2 linked regions of the Variovorax paradoxus genome follow. The protein of the gene in region 2 binds, or shares a complex with, the protein of the main gene of each other region. Links are inferred from orthologs where the notes say so. Each region holds a gene or a part of one and is shown on either strand. Other genes may lie near its edges.

Evidence for each region.
Region 1: the proteins of pmbA (region 2) and tldD are in contact, whole or in part, in a solved structure (PDB 5NJ9), measured with the Escherichia coli proteins. The link is inferred for Variovorax paradoxus from one-to-one orthologs.

What each region holds. Positions count from the first base shown.
Region 1 is NZ_LR743507.1:1,667,138-1,675,494, forward strand. The notes cover bases 4,655-7,622. They hold tldD (metalloprotease TldD), read left to right. Parts: upstream 4,655-5,392; coding sequence 5,393-6,853; downstream 6,854-7,622. Other genes in these bases: rodA (rod shape-determining protein RodA), read left to right, coding at 4,655-5,081; AACL56_RS07475 (hypothetical protein), read left to right, coding at 6,935-7,471. In the rest of the region: AACL56_RS07445 (ribonuclease catalytic domain-containing protein), read right to left, coding at 1-138; AACL56_RS07450 (YqiA/YcfP family alpha/beta fold hydrolase), read right to left, coding at 276-869; AACL56_RS07455 (response regulator transcription factor), read left to right, coding at 1,276-2,025; AACL56_RS07460 (sensor histidine kinase), read left to right, coding at 2,083-3,894; more of rodA, read left to right, coding at 3,927-4,654; AACL56_RS07480 (3-deoxy-7-phosphoheptulonate synthase), read left to right, coding at 7,703-8,357. UniProt on the Escherichia coli protein: Metalloprotease involved in CcdA degradation. Suppresses the inhibitory activity of the carbon storage regulator (CsrA).
Region 2 is NZ_LR743507.1:4,318,848-4,327,071, forward strand. The notes cover bases 2,056-4,890. They hold pmbA (metalloprotease PmbA), read right to left. Parts: upstream 4,241-4,890; coding sequence 2,870-4,240; downstream 2,056-2,869. Other genes in these bases: AACL56_RS20065 (LysR family transcriptional regulator), read left to right, coding at 2,056-2,766; yjgA (ribosome biogenesis factor YjgA), read left to right, coding at 4,358-4,890. In the rest of the region: AACL56_RS20050 (GatB/YqeY domain-containing protein), read left to right, coding at 60-509; AACL56_RS20055 (NUDIX domain-containing protein), read left to right, coding at 509-979; AACL56_RS20060 (sulfite exporter TauE/SafE family protein), read right to left, coding at 1,002-1,760; more of AACL56_RS20065, read left to right, coding at 1,861-2,055; more of yjgA, read left to right, coding at 4,891-5,014; mog (molybdopterin adenylyltransferase), read left to right, coding at 5,066-5,656; AACL56_RS20085 (hypothetical protein), read left to right, coding at 5,671-6,831; AACL56_RS20090 (CusA/CzcA family heavy metal efflux RND transporter), read right to left, coding at 6,889-8,224.

The sequences.
Region 1 (8,357 bases), 2.6 Mb from region 2 along the record:
CTCGAAACGCAGCACGATGTTGGCGCCCTTGACCTTGACGCGCTTGCCCGTCTCGAGCTCGACCTGCGCCGACGCTTCGGCCTCCGACAGCACGCGGCCGCCGAGGTACTTGCCGGCTTCTTCAAACAATACAAACATCCCGCGATTGTCCCACGCTGAAAACCGGCGCGACCGAGTTCCAGGATGCCGCGGAACCGGCGTCGCCGGGCCGCGGGCATCGCCCCCTGCAACGGGGCTGGTGCAGCGGCACGAAGTGCGCGAAGCCGGGGGTGTGCCTAGACCGGGTTGATGAACGCCATCACGTCGTCGAGATGCGCCTTCTCGAAATCCGACAGGGCGTGGTCGCCGCCCTCGAGCAGCTTGATGTTGCTGTCGGGATAGCGGGCGGACATCTCGTGCCAGTCGAGCGCCTCGTCGCCCTTGGCGATGATCGCGAAAACGCGCTCGGGGCGCGTGAGCTGGCCGACTTCCATGGCGCGCAGCTCGTGGATGTATTCAGGACGGAAATAGAAGTGCTCGGACGGGTCGTGCCAGACGGTCTGGTCACCGATGTAGCGGGTGAGGTCGCGCGCCGGGTGGACGGCGGGGTTCAGCAGCACGGCGCGGCAGCGGGTCATGCCGGCGACGTAGGTCGCATAGAAGCCGCCGAGCGACGAGCCCACCACCGCCATCGACTTGCGCGGCCAGTGGGCGATGCCCTTCATCACCATGTCGATGGCGTCGTGCGGCGACGGTGGCAGCTGCGGGCACCACCATTGCAGATCGGGATGGCGTTGCGCGACGCGCTCCGCCATGAGCCTTGCCTTGGTGGAGCGGGGCGACGACCGGAAGCCGTGCAGGTACAACAGATGAGTGGTTTGCGGATCCATGCGAGGAAGAGACGCGAGGCGCTGACGTTGCACCGCGCTGGCCGGGACGAGGTAATTTTGCATGAGGTCTGTTCTCGCGAGGCCGCTTCCAACGTACAAAAACCCCGCTGGCCGGGGTTCTTCGGTAAAGATCGAGCCGATCCGTGCTCGGGGTGTGCGGACGTCCTGCTTGCCTGCGCAAGGGCGCGCTGCGTCTCAGGAACTCGAAAGTATTCAGGCCGGGGCCGACGCCGTCTGGCGGGTTTACGTTCGAGTTACTTTGCCTCTGCAAACAACGGCATTCGATGCAGTGCCGCCGGTGTCGTCCGCGCCGTCGAAAGGCGGCGCAAGTTTCATGGAGCGAACGGTCGTGCGCATCCCATGAACAGGGTATGCGCGCCCGAAGCTGCGGCGGGTGCCGCGGCTTATGCTTGCGCCCATGAACACTGAGGCCCCGCACGACGCGACGCCACGCCGATGGGGCGTGCTGGTCGTTGAAGACGACAGCCGCGCGCGCGCATTCTTCGAGGCGAGCGTGCAGCGCAGCCCGCGCCTTCTCTGGCTCGGCAGCGCCGGCACGGTCCAGGAGGCGCTGGCCTGGCTCGGCCGCACCACCATCATCCCCGACGTGCTGCTGGTCGATCTCGGCATGCCCGACGGCACCGGCCTGGACGTGATCCGCGACGCAGTCACGCGCTTTCCCGGCTGCGAGCCGCTCGTGGTCTCAGTCTTCGGCGACGAGGAAAACGTGCTCGCCAGCATCGAGGCCGGCGCCGTGGGCTACATCCACAAGGACGCCGCACCCGAGGACATCGCGCAGACCATCGTGGAGATGAAGGCTGGCGCCTCGCCCATCTCCCCCATGATCGCGCGACGGGTGCTTGCCAAGTACCGCAGCCTGCAGTCGGCGGCCGTGCCCGGCGTCGTGGTACCGGGCGTGCCGCCCGAGGCGGTTTCCGAGGACGCCGACCGCGGGCTGCTGTCGGGGCGCGAGCACGAAGTGCTCACGCTCATCGCGCGCGGTTTCTCGTACGCCGAGATCGCGCGGCTCAAGGGGCTGAGCGTGCATACGGTGCAGACCCACATCAAGAACCTGTACGGAAAACTCGCGGTGCACTCCAAGAGCGAAGCGGTCTTCGAAGCGACGCGGCTCGGCCTGCTGTCCCACCCGGGCTGACGGCAGATGCGGCGGTTGCGGCCGGGCCCGGCGTCGCTGTTGGCGTGGTGGCTGGCAGTGTTTCTCATCTCGGTCCTCGGCGCGGCGGGCGGGCTCTCGCGCGCCGCGGCGGCGGAAGCGCCGATCGAACTGCGGCACGGCACCGTGACGACCTCGGTCGACGGCCTCACGCGCACCGGCCCGGTCGAGCTGTCCTACCACTGGGACCGCGAGCACCACGGCCGTCCGGGTACGGCGAGCTTCGACCTGCCGTTCAGGCTGGATTCCGCGCCCGAAACACCATGGGGCATCTTCATTCCGCGCGTGGGCAGCGTTTTCGAGGTGCAACTCAACGACGCGCTGCTGCAGGTCTACGGCGACCTGGGCCACGGCAACGGGGGAGACTACGCCAAGGCGCCCATCTACGTGCCGGTGCCCGGCCGGCTGCTGCGCCAGGGCGACAACCACCTGCAGATCCGCATCCGCGCGGACAGTGCCCGCCGCGCGGGCCTGTCGCACGTGGTGATCGGCCCGGCAGCGCCGGTGCGCACCGAACTGTTCGAGAGCGCCTATGCGTGGCGTTTCACCGGCTCGGTGCTGCTCACCGCCTTCAGCCTGATGGTGAGCGGCATCGCGCTGGGCCTGTGGCTCACGCAGGTGGGGGCGCGCGACAGCGCAGGCTCCGGGCGCGACGGGATCTATCTGTGGGCCGCGCTGGCCGAGTTCTGCTGGGCCATCCGCGTGGCCGACGGCGTCATTGCCGATCCGCCGCTGCCCTGGGGCGCGTGGGGGGTGTTGATGGCCACCTGCTATGCGGGCTGGGCCGCTTCCGCCATGATGTTCTGCTACCACCTGGCCGGCTGGTCGGACAACGCTCGCCTGCGGTGGCTGCGCTGGCCGTTCGCCGCCGTGGTCGCCGGCACCGTGGCGGCGGCATCGCTCGCCCTGCACCGCGAGGAACCGATGTGGCTCACCGGCTGGCTGGCGCTGGAAATCGTGTTCATCGCCGGCTTCGTGACGGCGTTCGTCGTCGCCACGGCGCGGCGGCCGAGCACCGAGCAGTGGCTGGTGGCTGGCGCGGCCCTCGTGACGGTGGCCTTCGGCGCGCGCGACTGGCTGGTGATTCGCCTGAGCGACGCGTACGGCGAAACCACCTGGGTGCGCTATTCGTCGGTGTTCTTCGGCATCGCGCTGCTGCTGATCGTGCTGCGCCGCTTCCACGCCGCCACCGTACAGGCCCGCGGCTGGGTCTCGGCGCTGGCCGAGCGGGTGGCGCAGCGCGAGCGCGAACTCGCTTCCACGTATGCGGAACTCGAGGCAGCGGCGCGCGACCAGGCGCGCACGCACGAGCGCGAGCGCATCCTGCGCGACATGCACGACGGCGTGGGCTCGCACATCAGTTCGGCGATCCGGCAACTGCAGTCGGGCCAGACCAGCTCGAGCGACCTGCTGCGCACGCTGCGCGACTCGCTCGACCAGCTCAAGCTGTCGATCGATTCGATTCACCTGCCGCCCGGCGACGTCGCGGCGCTGCTGGCGGCGGCGCGCTACCGGCTCGAACCCCGGCTGGCGGGGGCGGGCATCGAGCTCGAATGGGCGGTCGAAGAACTGGCAATGGTCGACCGCCTCGACGCGCACGGCATGCGGCAACTGCAGTTCCTGCTGTTCGAGGCCATCTCCAACGTGCTGCAGCATGCCCAGGCCAGCGTACTGCGCATCGAGGCCGACATGGTGGGGCAGGCCGTGCAGCTGCGCGTGATCGACAACGGCAAGGGCTTCGATGCGGCCTGCCTGCCGCGGGCGCTGGCCGAGCGTGCGGGCGCCATCGGCGCGCAGCTGGCGCTCGAAAGCCGACCTGGCCGCACGGTCGTTCAGCTTTCTTTCGATTGAAGCGGCCGGCGGGGCGGGGATAATCCGCACCCATGTCTGCCGTGTTCAACCAGCCCTCCCTGGCGCGTCGCATTGCGCCCATCTTCCAGGGCTTCGACGGCTTCCTGGCCTTCGCCGTGCTGCTGCTCGCGTTCGCCGGGCTGCTGACCATGTATTCCTCGGGCTACGACCACGGCACGCGCTTCATCGACCACGGCCGCAACATGCTGCTGGCCGGCTTCATCATGTTCGTGGTGGCGCAGGTGCCGCCGCAGAAGCTCATGCTGGCCGCGGTGCCGCTCTATTCGATGGGCGTAGCGCTGCTGGTGGCGGTGGCGCTGTTCGGCATCACCAAGAAGGGCGCGCAGCGCTGGATCAACGTGGGCGTGGTGATCCAGCCCAGCGAAATCCTGAAGATCGCCATGCCGCTGATGCTGGCCTGGTGGTTCCAGCGGCGCGAAGGCCAGCTTCGCCCGCTCGACTTCGTGGTGGCGACCGTGCTGCTGGCGGTGCCGGTCGGGCTCATCATGAAGCAGCCCGACCTCGGCACCTCGCTGCTGGTGCTGGCGGCCGGGCTGGCGGTGATCTTTTTCGCCGGGCTGCCCTGGAAGCTGATCGTGCCGCCGGTGGTGATCGGCGCGGTGGCCATCACGCTGATCGTGGGCTTCGAGTCGCAGCTGTGCACCGACGGCGTCGACTGGCGTGTGCTGCACGACTACCAGAAGCAGCGCGTGTGCACGCTGCTCGACCCGAGCAAGGACCCGCTGGGCAAGGGCTTCCACATCATCCAGGGGATGATCGCCATCGGATCGGGCGGTGTCGGCGGCAAGGGGTTCATGCAGGGCACGCAGACCCACCTCGAGTTCATTCCCGAGCGCACCACCGACTTCATCTTCGCCGCCTATTCCGAGGAATTCGGGCTGGTGGGCAACCTGGCGCTGATCGCGTCATTCGTCCTTCTGATCTTCCGCGGGCTGCTGATCGCGGCCAATGCCTCGACCCTGTTCTCGCGCCTGCTCGCGGGCGCGGTGACCATGATCTTCTTCACGTATGCCTTCGTGAACATGGGCATGGTGAGCGGCATCCTGCCGGTGGTGGGCGTGCCCCTGCCGTTCATCAGCTACGGCGGCACGGCCATGGTCACGCTGGGGCTGGGGCTCGGCATCCTGATGTCGATCGCGCGGGCCCGCAAGCTGGCCCAGAACTGAGGATGTCAGGAACACCGAAGAACCGGCTCTGCCGGGCCTCCGGTGTTGCCCTTGGTAGGGGAAGGAGAAGCAACAAGAAGTGCGCGAATCCTGGGGGTGAGCCAGAAACACCGCGGAACCGGCTTCGCCGGGCCGCAGGTGTTGCCCCCGGCAGGGGGTTGGCGAAGCGACACGAAGTGCGCGCAGCCTGGGGGCGAGCCAAGGACTACCGCGGAAGCGGCTTCGCCGGGCCGCAGGTGTTGCCCCCGGCAGGGGGAAGGCGAAGCGACACGCAGCGCGCGCAGCCTGGGGGCGAGCCATAGAATCCCGGCATGATCTCCCGCGAACCCACCATCGAGCGCCTCGCCACGGCGCAACAGCTCCTTCTCGCGCCGTTCGGCCTCGACGAATCGCACCTGAGCAAGGCCCTGGCCGAGATCACCGCGCACCGCGTGGACGACGCCGACCTGTACTTCCAGTACACGCGCAGCGAAGGCTGGAGCCTGGAAGAGGGCATCGTCAAGACCGGCAGCTTCAGCATCGACCAGGGCGTCGGCGTGCGCGCGGTCAGCGGCGAGAAGACCGCCTTCGCCTATTCCGACGACATTTCCGAGGCCTCGCTGCTCGACGCAGCGCGCACCGTGCGTTCGATTTCCTCCGCCGGCCGCACCGCGCGAGTGAAGACCGCCGCGCGCAAGATCGCCGCCAGCCGCTCGCTCTACGACGGCATCGACCCCATCGCCACGCTCGACAGCACCGCCAAGGTGAAGCTGCTCGAGAAGGTCGAGAAGCTGGCCCGCTCGCGCGATCCGCGCGTGGCGCAGGTCATGGCGGGCCTGGCCAGCGAGTACGACGTGGTGCTCGTGGCGCGTGCCGACGGCACGCTGGCCGCCGACGTGCGTCCGCTGGTGCGCCTGTCTGTCACCGTCATCGCCGAGCAGAACGGCCGGCGCGAAGTCGGCTCCGGCGGCGGTGGCGGGCGTTTCGGCCTGGCGTATTTCACCGACGAGCAGATCGCCGAGTACGTCGACCACGCCGTCAAGGCCGCGCTGACCAACCTGGACGCGCGCCCGGCCCCGGCCGGCGAGATGACCGTGGTGCTCGGCTCCGGCTGGCCAGGCATCCTGCTGCACGAGGCCATCGGCCACGGCCTGGAAGGCGACTTCAACCGCAAGGGCTCCAGCGCGTTCTCGGGCCGCATCGGCCAGCGCGTGGCGGCCAAGGGCGTCACGGTGCTCGACGACGGCACCATCGCCGATCGCCGCGGTTCGCTCAATGTCGACGACGAGGGCAACGCCAGCCAGCGCAACGTGCTGATCGAGGACGGCATCCTCAAGGGCTACATCCAGGACGCGATGAACGCGCGCCTCATGAAGGTCAAGCCCACCGGCAATGGCCGCCGCGAGAGCTATGCCCACGTGCCGATGCCGCGCATGACCAACACCTACATGCTCGGCGGCGACAAGGACCCGCAGGAAATCGTTGCCAGCATCAAGAAGGGCCTGTACGCCACCAACTTCGGTGGCGGCCAGGTCGACATCACGAGCGGCAAGTTCGTGTTCTCCGCGAGCGAGGCCTTCTGGGTCGAGAACGGCAAGATCCAGTACCCGGTGAAGGGCGCGACCATCGTGGGCAACGGTCCCGACGCGCTCACCCGCGTGACCATGATCGGCGACGATATGGCGCTCGACACAGGCGTGGGCACCTGCGGCAAGGAAGGCCAGAGCGTGCCCGTGGGCGTCGGCCAGCCCACGCTGCGCATCGACGGGCTGACAGTAGGTGGAACGGCTTAGGCCTTAAGGCACTTGCCCGCTGTTTCCCTCGGTTGCTAAGCTGCGGCCCTTTTGCGAACGATGAGTTCGAGGAGCATTTCGATGGGGAACAGGATCAATTCGTCCGCCGTGCTGTGGGCCGTGACCGCGGTGGTGGCGCTGGCCACCGCCGGTTGCGCATCCAGGGGCGGTTCGGGCAGCCAGCCTGCAGCGGCACCCGCACCGGCCGCGGCTCCCGCTGCACCGGCACGCGGCGGCGCCAAGGCAGGCATGGACGCCCAGGGCAACGTGGTCGATTCCTCGAAGGTCGAGGCCGGCAGCGGCCGCACCGTGAAGGGCCTGAACGGCTACGAGGGCGAGATCACCGGCAACCCGGCGCGCAACAGCAAGTTCGCGCGGCTGCAGATCGGCATGAGCGCCAAGCAGGTCACCGACCTCGCCGGCCAACCCACCGACCAGGGCGCCTACGTGACGGGCAAGGCCTTCATCCCGTTCTATTTCGGCAGCGACCGCCATCGCTTCGAGATGACCTACAAGGGCCAGGGCCGCCTGATCTTCGCGGGCGGCGGCATGGGCGACTACTCCGCCGGCAACCTGATCTGGATCATCCACAACCCCAACGAATCGGGTTACCGCTGAAAACAACGAACGCCCGGCCGTCGAGCCGGGTTTTGTTTTTCCGTGCTACATTCCGCCCACATGTCCGCCCTCCGCGCTTATTTCTTTGCCTACTTTTGGTTCCCGGTTTCCGGCGGACGAGAGGCGAGCGCGTAAGAAGCACATACGAACACCCTCCCAAAACCGCCGGTGGCCTCAAGCCCCCGGCGGTTTTTTTTGTCCTGACGATTTCAATCCAACAAGGAAGCACCCATGAGCACGAACATTGCCCCCGCCAGCGACAGCTGGTATGCGAGCGTCGAAAAAACCAGCAAGACCGACGACGAACGCATCAAGGACATCAACGTGCTCCCCCCTCCCGAACATCTGATCCGCTTCTTCCCCATTCGCGGAACGCCCGTGGAGACGCTGATCGAAGGCACGCGCCGCAGCATCCACAACATCATGGCGGGCAAGGACGATCGGCTGCTGGTGGTCATGGGACCGTGCTCCATCCACGACCCGGCCGCGGCGCTCGAATACGCCCGCCGCCTGAAGGCCGAGCGCGAAAAGTACGCCGGCACGCTGGAGATCGTGATGCGCGTGTACTTCGAGAAGCCGCGCACCACGGTCGGCTGGAAGGGCCTCATCAACGACCCGTACCTCGACGAAAGCTTCCGCATCGACGAAGGTCTGCGCATCGCGCGCCAGTTGCTGATCGACATCAACCGCATGGGCCTGCCGGCGGGCAGCGAGTTCCTCGACGTGATCTCGCCGCAGTACATCGGCGACCTGATCGCCTGGGGCGCCATCGGCGCGCGCACCACCGAAAGCCAGGTGCACCGCGAACTGGCGTCGGGCCTGTCGGCGCCGATCGGCTTCAAGAACGGCACCGACGGGAACATCCGCATCGCCACCGACGCCATCC
Region 2 (8,224 bases):
TTCAGCCGCGCCAGGGAAACCTGCCGCGGCTTTTGTTTTTTCCGAAAGGTTGCCGAAGAATGACGCTCAAAGAACAAATCACAGAAGACATGAAGACGGCGATGCGCGCCAAGGACTCCGAACGCCTGGCGACCATCCGCCTGCTGCTCGCCGCCATGAAGCAGAAGGAAGTCGACGAGCGCGTGGAGCTCGACGACGCCATGGTCATCGCCATCGTCGACAAGATGGTCAAGCAGCGCAAGGACTCGATCGCGGCATTCACCACCGGTGGCCGCCCCGACCTCGCCGACAAGGAAGCCGCCGAGATCAAGGTGATCGAGGTCTACCAGCCCCAGCGCATGGGCGCCGACGAAGTGGCTGCCGCGGTGAAGGCCATCGTGGCTGAACTCGGCGCCAGCGGCCCCGGCGACATGGGCAAGGTGATGGGCGTGGTCAAGACCCGACTCGCCGGGAAGGCCGACATGGGCCAGGTCAGCGCAGCGGTCAAGTCCGCTCTGACGGGCGCCTGATGACCGCCAGCAGCCCGTCCGACCCGATCCTCAAGGCCTGCGCCTGCATGGTCGACTCGCGGGGCCGGCTGCTGGTGTTCCGCCATCCCGAGGACGGCAACATGCAGCTCCCCAAGGGCACCATCGAGCCCGGCGAGTCGCCCGAGGTCGCCGTGCGGCGCGAGCTGCTCGAGGAATCGGGCATCGACTATGCCGGCCCGCTGCAATCGCTCGGCACGCTCGACCGCGAATGCGAAGCGGGCGTGGAAGGCAACACGCACCGGCATCCGCAGCTGTGGCACCTGTTCCTGATGCGCGCCGAAGGCAGGCTGCCCGAGACCTTCCTGCACACCGCCACAGGCAGCCCCGAAGAGGAAGGCCTGGTCTTCCTGTTCCGCTGGCTCGAAGCCGGCGAGTCGCTCGACGACTTTGCACTGCCCTACCGCCAGACCATCGAACGCGTGCGCGCCGCGTTGCTGCTCGCAGCCTGAGCCTGCCGGCTCGCCCGGTCGTTCACGCCAGCGCGCGCACGACCATGTACAGGCCCAGCAAGGCGAGCCCGCCCAGGAAGCAGCGCCGGAACACCGCCACCGACAGCCGCTGCCGCAGCCAGGTGCCGAGCACCATGCCGCCGATCGCCGGCACCAGCATCGCGATCGAGCCGCCCAGCGCCGACATCGGATAGTCCCCGCTCCCCGCCAGCCCGATGGCCAGCACCACGGTCGAGGTGGTGAACGAGATGCCCATCGCCTGGATCAGCGAATCGCGCTCAAAGCCCAGGGCCTGCAGGTAAGGCACCGCCGGGACGGCGAACACGCCGGTCACCGCGGTCACCAGCCCTGTGACGAGGCCCACCAGCGGTCCCATCCAGCGCGCCTGCGCATCGCTCACGTGCAGCTTCCGGCCGGTCAGCCCCCAGCCCGCGTACAGCATCAGCGCCACTCCGAGGGCCACCGATGCCCAGGCGCCCTCGGGCACGCCCAGCCACAGCGTCCCGCCCAGCGTGCCGACGACGACGCCGGCCTGCATGCCGCCGATGCGCCTGAGCACTGGCATGAAGGTCGCGCGCGGCCCGGTCTGCCAGACGTTGGTGACCAGCGAGGGCACGATCAGCAGGGCCGCGGCCTGCACGGGCGACATCCACAGCGCCAGCAGCGCCATCGACACCGTCGGCAGCCCCAGGCCGACCACGCCCTTGATGACGCCTGCCAGCAGGTACACCGCCGTGGCGGCGGCCCAGAAAGTTGCCATGTCGTAGTGCGGATGCGTCATCGCGGCCGAGTCTGCCGGGTCGGACCGACGCTGGAAATGCGTCATTCGCAGAGTGAGGCTCAGGCTGGGACTGAGGCTCCTCGTGCACACTGCGCCGACCATGCGATTCGACCTCACCGACCTGCGGCTCTTCCTCAACGTCGTCGAAGCCGGCAGCCTGACCGGCGGCGCGGCGCGCTCGCACATGACGCTGGCCTCCGCCAGCCAGCGCGTGCGCGGCATGGAGGACGCGCTGGGCAGTCCGCTGCTCACGCGCCATGCCCAGGGTGTGCGCCCCACCGAGGCCGGCCGAACGCTGCTGCACCATGCGCGCGTCGTGCTGCAGCAGATGGAACGCCTGCGCGGCGAACTCGGCGAATACGGCCAGGGCCTGAAGGGGCACGTGCGCTTCATGTGCGGCACCTCGGCGCTGACCGAGCATCTGCCCGAGGTGCTGAGCCGCTTTCTCGCGGAGCATCCGCGCATCTCGGTCGATCTCGAGGAGCGCCCCAGCCCCGACACTGTGGAAGCACTGCGCGCCGGCCTGTGCGACATCGGCATCGTCTCGGACGCCATCGACAGCGAAGGCCTCGAATGCCATCCCTTCCGGCGCGACGACCTCGTGCTCGTGATGCCGCGCGGCCATGCGCTGGCCGGACGCCGGCGCATGCGGCTGGCCGACGTGGTGGACAGCGAATTCGTCGGCCTGCCCGCGGACAGCGCACTGCAGCAGCTCATCACGCAGCACGTGCGCGCGCTCGGCAAGCACCTGGCCTACCGGGTGCGCGTGCGCAACTTCGAGGCGGTGTGCCGCATGGTCGAATACGGCATCGGCGTGGGCATCGTGCCGCAGACCGCCGCCGAACGCTGCGCCCGTTCGATGAAGATCACGCGCGCCGCGCTGGCGGACGCCTGGGCCGAGCGCACGCTGATGGCCTGCGTGCGCTCGTCGGAAGACCTGCCGCTGAATGCACGGCGCATGCTCGAGCACCTGATCGCGCCGCCCGACGAGGCCAGGAAGAAGTGAGTGACCGGCCGGCCTTGCCGCTTGTAGGCGGCCACCCGGCATCGCGGTTGAAAGAGGGGAAGCGCAGGCCTGGGCGACGCGGGCGCCCGGCCCCGCAGGCGCCTCAGCTGCCCGCGATCTTCATACGGTTCACCAGCACCGACCCCGTGGTCTTGGCGCCGAAGGTGTAGGCGTCGGCGCCGATGGCCTCGATGCCCATCAGCATGTCCTTGAGGTTGCCGGCGATGGTGATCTCCTGCACCGGGAAGGCGATCCGGCCCTTCTCGACCCAGAAGCCGCTGGCGCCGCGCGAGTAGTCGCCCGTTACGTAGTTCACGCCCTGCCCCATCAGCTCGATGACGAACAGGCCGGTGCCCAACTTGGCCAGCATGGCGTCGAGGTCGTCGGTGTGCTTCGTGAGGCGCGAGCTCAGCGTCAGATTGTGCGAGCCGCCGGCGTTGCCGGTGGTCTTCATGCCCAGCTTGCGGGCCGAGTAGGTCGACAGGAAATAGCCCTCGAGGCGTCCCGCGTCGACCACCTTGCGCGCACGCGTGGTCACGCCTTCGTCGTCGAACGGGGCGCTGCCCTTGCCGCGCACCACGTGCGGGTCTTCGGCCACGTCCAAATGCGCGGGCAGCACCGGCTTGCCGAGCGAGTCGAGCAGGAAGGTGCTCTTGCGATAGAGCGCACCGCCGCTCACCGCCTGCACCAGGCCCCCGAGCAGGCCCACGGCCAGCGGCGACTCGAACAGCACAGGGCATTCGGTGGTCTTGATCTTGCGCGACTTCAGGCGGCTGAGCGCGCGTTCCGCGGCGTAGCGGCCCACGGCCTGCGGACTGGCCAGTTCGTCGGCCGAGCGCATCGAGCTGTACCAGGCGTCGCGCTGCATGTCGTCGCCCTTGCCGGCGATGGGCGCCACCGAGATCGAGTGCCGCGAGCTGGCATAGCCGCCGCGGAAGCCGTGCGTATGGGCGCTGAAGAAGTGGCTCTGCTGTGCCGAGACGCCCGCGCCTTCGCTGTTCGTGATGCGCTTGTCGGTGGACAGCGCCGCCGCTTCGCACTCGAGCGCGAGCCTCGCAGCCTCTTCGCTCGTCACGTCCCAGGGATGGAACAGGTCGAGCTCGGGATGGTCCTTGGCGATGTCGGCCTCGTCGGGCAGGCCGCCGACCGTGTCCTCGGCCGTGAAGCGGGCGATGTCGTAGGCCGCCTGCACCGTCTGCTTGATGGCGCCCTCGGAGAAGTCGGACGTGTTGGCATTGCCGCGGCGGTGGCCCACGTAGACCGTGACGCCCAGCGACTTGTCGCGGTTGCGCTCGACGTTTTCCAGCTCGCCCTTGCGCACCGACACGCTCAGGCCGCAGCCCTCAGAGGCCTCGGCCCCGGCGTCGGTGGCACCGAGCTTCCTGGCGTGCGCCAGGGCGGTGTCGACCAGGTTTTCGAAGAAGGAGCGGCTGTAGGCGAAGCCGGAATCGGCGCGCGAGGAGGATGTCGTCATGTGGTGGCTATGATACTTGCGCCCCCCATTTCCCGTTTTCCCTCCAGCTTCCCACTGCACGAGGCAGCGCATGGCATGCGTTGCAACGCCGCACGGTGCGGCCCAGAATCCACTCCCATGTCCCGCAAACCCAAAAAAGGCTATTTCGTCCGTGGCCAGTTCGTCGCCGAAGGCAGCGAACTCGACCTGGAACTCAAGCGCGAGCTCAAGGGCACCGACGAGGCCAGCCGCACCGACCTCAAGCGCGAGAGCGACGAACTGCAGAAGCTCGGCGCCGAGCTGATGACCCTGCGTGCCGCCCTGTTCGATGCGTTGCAGCTCGACGAGAAGCTGGTCGAGGCGCTGGCCGAAGCCAGGCGCATCACCAACTTCGAGGGTAAGCGCCGCCAGATGCAATACGTCGGCAAGCTGATGCGCAAGCTCGAGCCCGAAGTGCTCGAGGCCGTGAAGCGGGCGCTGAGCGAGCAGAACACCGTGCCGGCCGCCGAAACTGCCGCCCTGCACGAGGCCGAGCGCTGGCGCGACCGCCTGATCGCCGACGACGACGCCCTCGGCGGCTGGATCGAGACCCACCCCGCCACCGACTCGCAGCAGTTGCGCGCCCTGGTGCGCCAGGCCCGCAAGGACATGAAGAGCGGCCCGGCCGGCGAAGCGCCCCGCCAGGGCAAGGCCTACCGCGAGGTGTTCCAGATCGTGCGCGCCCAGCTGGCCGTGCACGGCAGCGACGACCATGCCGCCGCCGCGGCCGCCCAGGACCGCGAAGAAGACGCGTGAGCCCCATGTCGTTCTCCTTCCCCTTCCGGGGGAAGGGGAAGGAGCAACACCATGAACACCCCTGAACCTGTCCGCATCGGCATCGTCTCCATCAGCGACCGCGCCTCCAGCGGCACCTACGAAGACAAGGGCCTGCCTTCGCTGAAGGAATGGCTCGGCCGGGCGCTGAAGAATCCGCTCGAATTCGAGCCCCGCCTGATCCCCGACGAGGCGGAACGCATCAGCGCCACGCTGATCGAGCTGGTCGATGCCGGCTGCTCGCTGGTGCTGACCACCGGCGGCACCGGCCCCGCGCTGCGCGACGTGACGCCCGAGGCCACGCTGGCCGTCGCCCACAAGGAAATGCCCGGCTTCGGCGAGCAGATGCGCCAGATCAGCCTGCGCTTCGTGCCGACCGCGATCCTGTCGCGCCAGGTGGCGGTGATCCGCGACCGGAGCCTGATCATCAACCTGCCCGGCCAGCCCAAGTCCATCGCGGAAACGCTCGAAGGCCTCAAAGATGCCGACGGCGCGCAGGTGGTGCCCGGCATCTTCGCGGCCGTGCCCTATTGCATCGACCTGATCGGCGGTCCGTACCTCGAGACCGACGACGCCGTCTGCAAGGCCTTCCGGCCCAAGTCGGCCGTTCGCCCGGCGCGCTGAAGGCCGGCGGAACGATGCTGGCGCCCACCTACGCCTCCGACAGCCCCTACAGCACTTACGCCGATAGCGCCAACGCTGCTCGCCTGCTGGCCGACTGCACCGCGCAGGCCGTGACGTGGCGCTGGGCCACCGAATCGATGGGCGAGCCGACGCCCTTCATGCAGGAGCACCACGGCGGCCCCAAGCCCCGGTGGCTGGCCGACGACAAGGCCGACCCCGAGCGCCACATGCACCACGGCTTCGACGCCGAAGGCCGCCTGGTGCTGCAGCGCCAGAGCCGCGGTCGCGCCACGGCCTGGCTCCACGAGGCCGATGGCCGCACCGGCGTGGACCTGCAGGTGTACGAGGGCGAGCCCTCCGTCAGCACCGTCACCCGGTACCGCCATGCGGGCGGCCTGCTGGTGGCGCAGCACATCAGCCACGGCCACAAGGGCCTCGACGCGCGCTACGAATGGCAAGACGGCCAGCTGCAGCGCGCCGTCACCTCCAACTGGGCCGATGGCCAGAAGACCTGGCTGTGCCAGGACGTCTACCGCTACGACGAAGCCGGCCGACTGGACACCATCACGCTCGAATACCTCGATGACGACGGCACGCCCAGCGGCGAGACCCGCCTGAGCTACCGCCGCCCGCGCAAGGGCGAGACGCTGGCGAGCGTGGCCGCCAGGGTCGAGGCCCTGCTCGTCGACGCGATCACGCACGCGCTCGCGCAGGTTCCCCGCGACGAGAAGATCTACGCCCTGTTCATCTGCTACACGCAGGAAGACTTCGGCGCCGCGTGGCCGCCCTTTCTGGTGTGGGGCCGCGAGCCCTACCGCCGCGCGATCGTGGAAGCCGGCGAAGAAGTGCGCTACTACCTCTGGGCGCCCGACGAAATTCGCGCGGTACAGGGCGATGCCCACGAACGCTGGTTCGACGACACGGTGCTGAAGGAGGCCTGCCTGCTGCATGCCCAGTTCATGGACATCGCGCAAAGCACGGCCTCGGCGATGCGGGTGCTGAAGAACCTGGCGGCGCATTTCAACGCGCCCGCATCGCAAGCCTTGCTGAACACGACCGACGACTTCGTTGTCGCCCACGCGGACAACACGGGCGAGATCGATCCGCTGAAGGCCATGAAGGTCGCTCTCGCGCCCGAGCGCTGGGCCTTGCTGAAGGCGCGCGGCCTGGTCTGAGCGCGCTTTCCTTTCCCCTGCCAGTGCCATGCAAAAAGGACACGGGCAAGGAAGCGGTCATGCGCCGGTTGACCCTCGCGTTGCAGGCACCAGCGGCGCTCCGTGCTGGCTGTCGCCGTTCGCCTGCGCCGCTTCGTCCTCGTCGCGCCGATGCGCCATGCGGTAGAGCAGCGGCAGCACCAACAAGGTCAGCGCCGTCGACGACAGGATGCCGCCGATCACCACGGTGGCCAGCGGGCGTTGCACCTCGGCGCCGGTGCCGGTCGCGACGGCCATCGGCACGAAGCCCAGCGAGGCGACCAGCGCCGTCATCAGCACCGGCCGCAGCCGCGTGAGCGCGCCCTCGCGGATGGCCGCGTCCAGCGGCAGCCCGCCCTCGCGCAGGTTGCGGATGAACGAGATCATCACCAGCCCGTTGAGCACCGCCACGCCCGACAGCGCGATGAAGCCCACCGCGGCCGAGATCGACAGCGGAATGCCGCGCAGCCACAGCGCCACGATGCCGCCGGTGAGCGCGAACGGTATGCCGGTGAACACCAGCAGGCCGTCCTTCAGGTTGCCGAACATCGCGAACAGCAGTGTAAACACCAGCAGCAGCGACACCGGCACCACCACCTGCAGCCGCTCGGTGGCCGAGGCCAGGTTCTCGTACTGCCCGCCCCACACCGTCCAGTAGCCGGCGGGAATCTTCACGCCGCGCATGGCCTCCCCGGCCTCGGCCACGAACGAGCCCAGGTCGCGCCCTCGCACGTTGGCGCTGACCACGATGCGGCGCTTGCCGTCCTCGCGGCTCACCTGGTTGGGGCCGGGCGCGATGTCGAGCGTCGCGACCTCGCCGAGCGGAATGAAGCTGGTGCGCTGGCCTTCGGCGCCCGCGCCCTTGGGCAACGCCACCGGCAGCCGTTTGATGGCCTCCAGGTCGGTGCGCAGGTTCTCGGGCAGCCGCACGATGATGCCGAAGCGCCGGTCGCCATCGAACAGCGTGCCGGCCTCGCGCCCGCCGACCGCGATCGACACCGCGTCCTGCACGTCGCCCACGTTGAGGCCGTAGCGCGCCGTCTTCTGGCGGTCGATGTTCACCGTGAGCATCGGCAGGCCCGTGGTCTGCTCGACCTTCACCTCGGCCGCGCCGGGGACCTTGCCGAGCGCTTCCGACACCTCGGCCGCCGTCTTCTCGAGCACCGCCATGTCGTCGCCGAAGATCTTCACCGCCACGTCGCTGCGCACGCCCGAGATGAGTTCGTTGAAGCGCAGCTGGATCGGCTGCGAGAACTCGTAGTTGCTGCCCGGCAGCGTCTCCACCTCCTGCTGCACCGCCGCGAGCAGCTCGGCGCGCGTGCGCCGCGACGCGCCCTCGGGCGCCGGCCACTCGCTCTCGGGCCTGAGCATGATG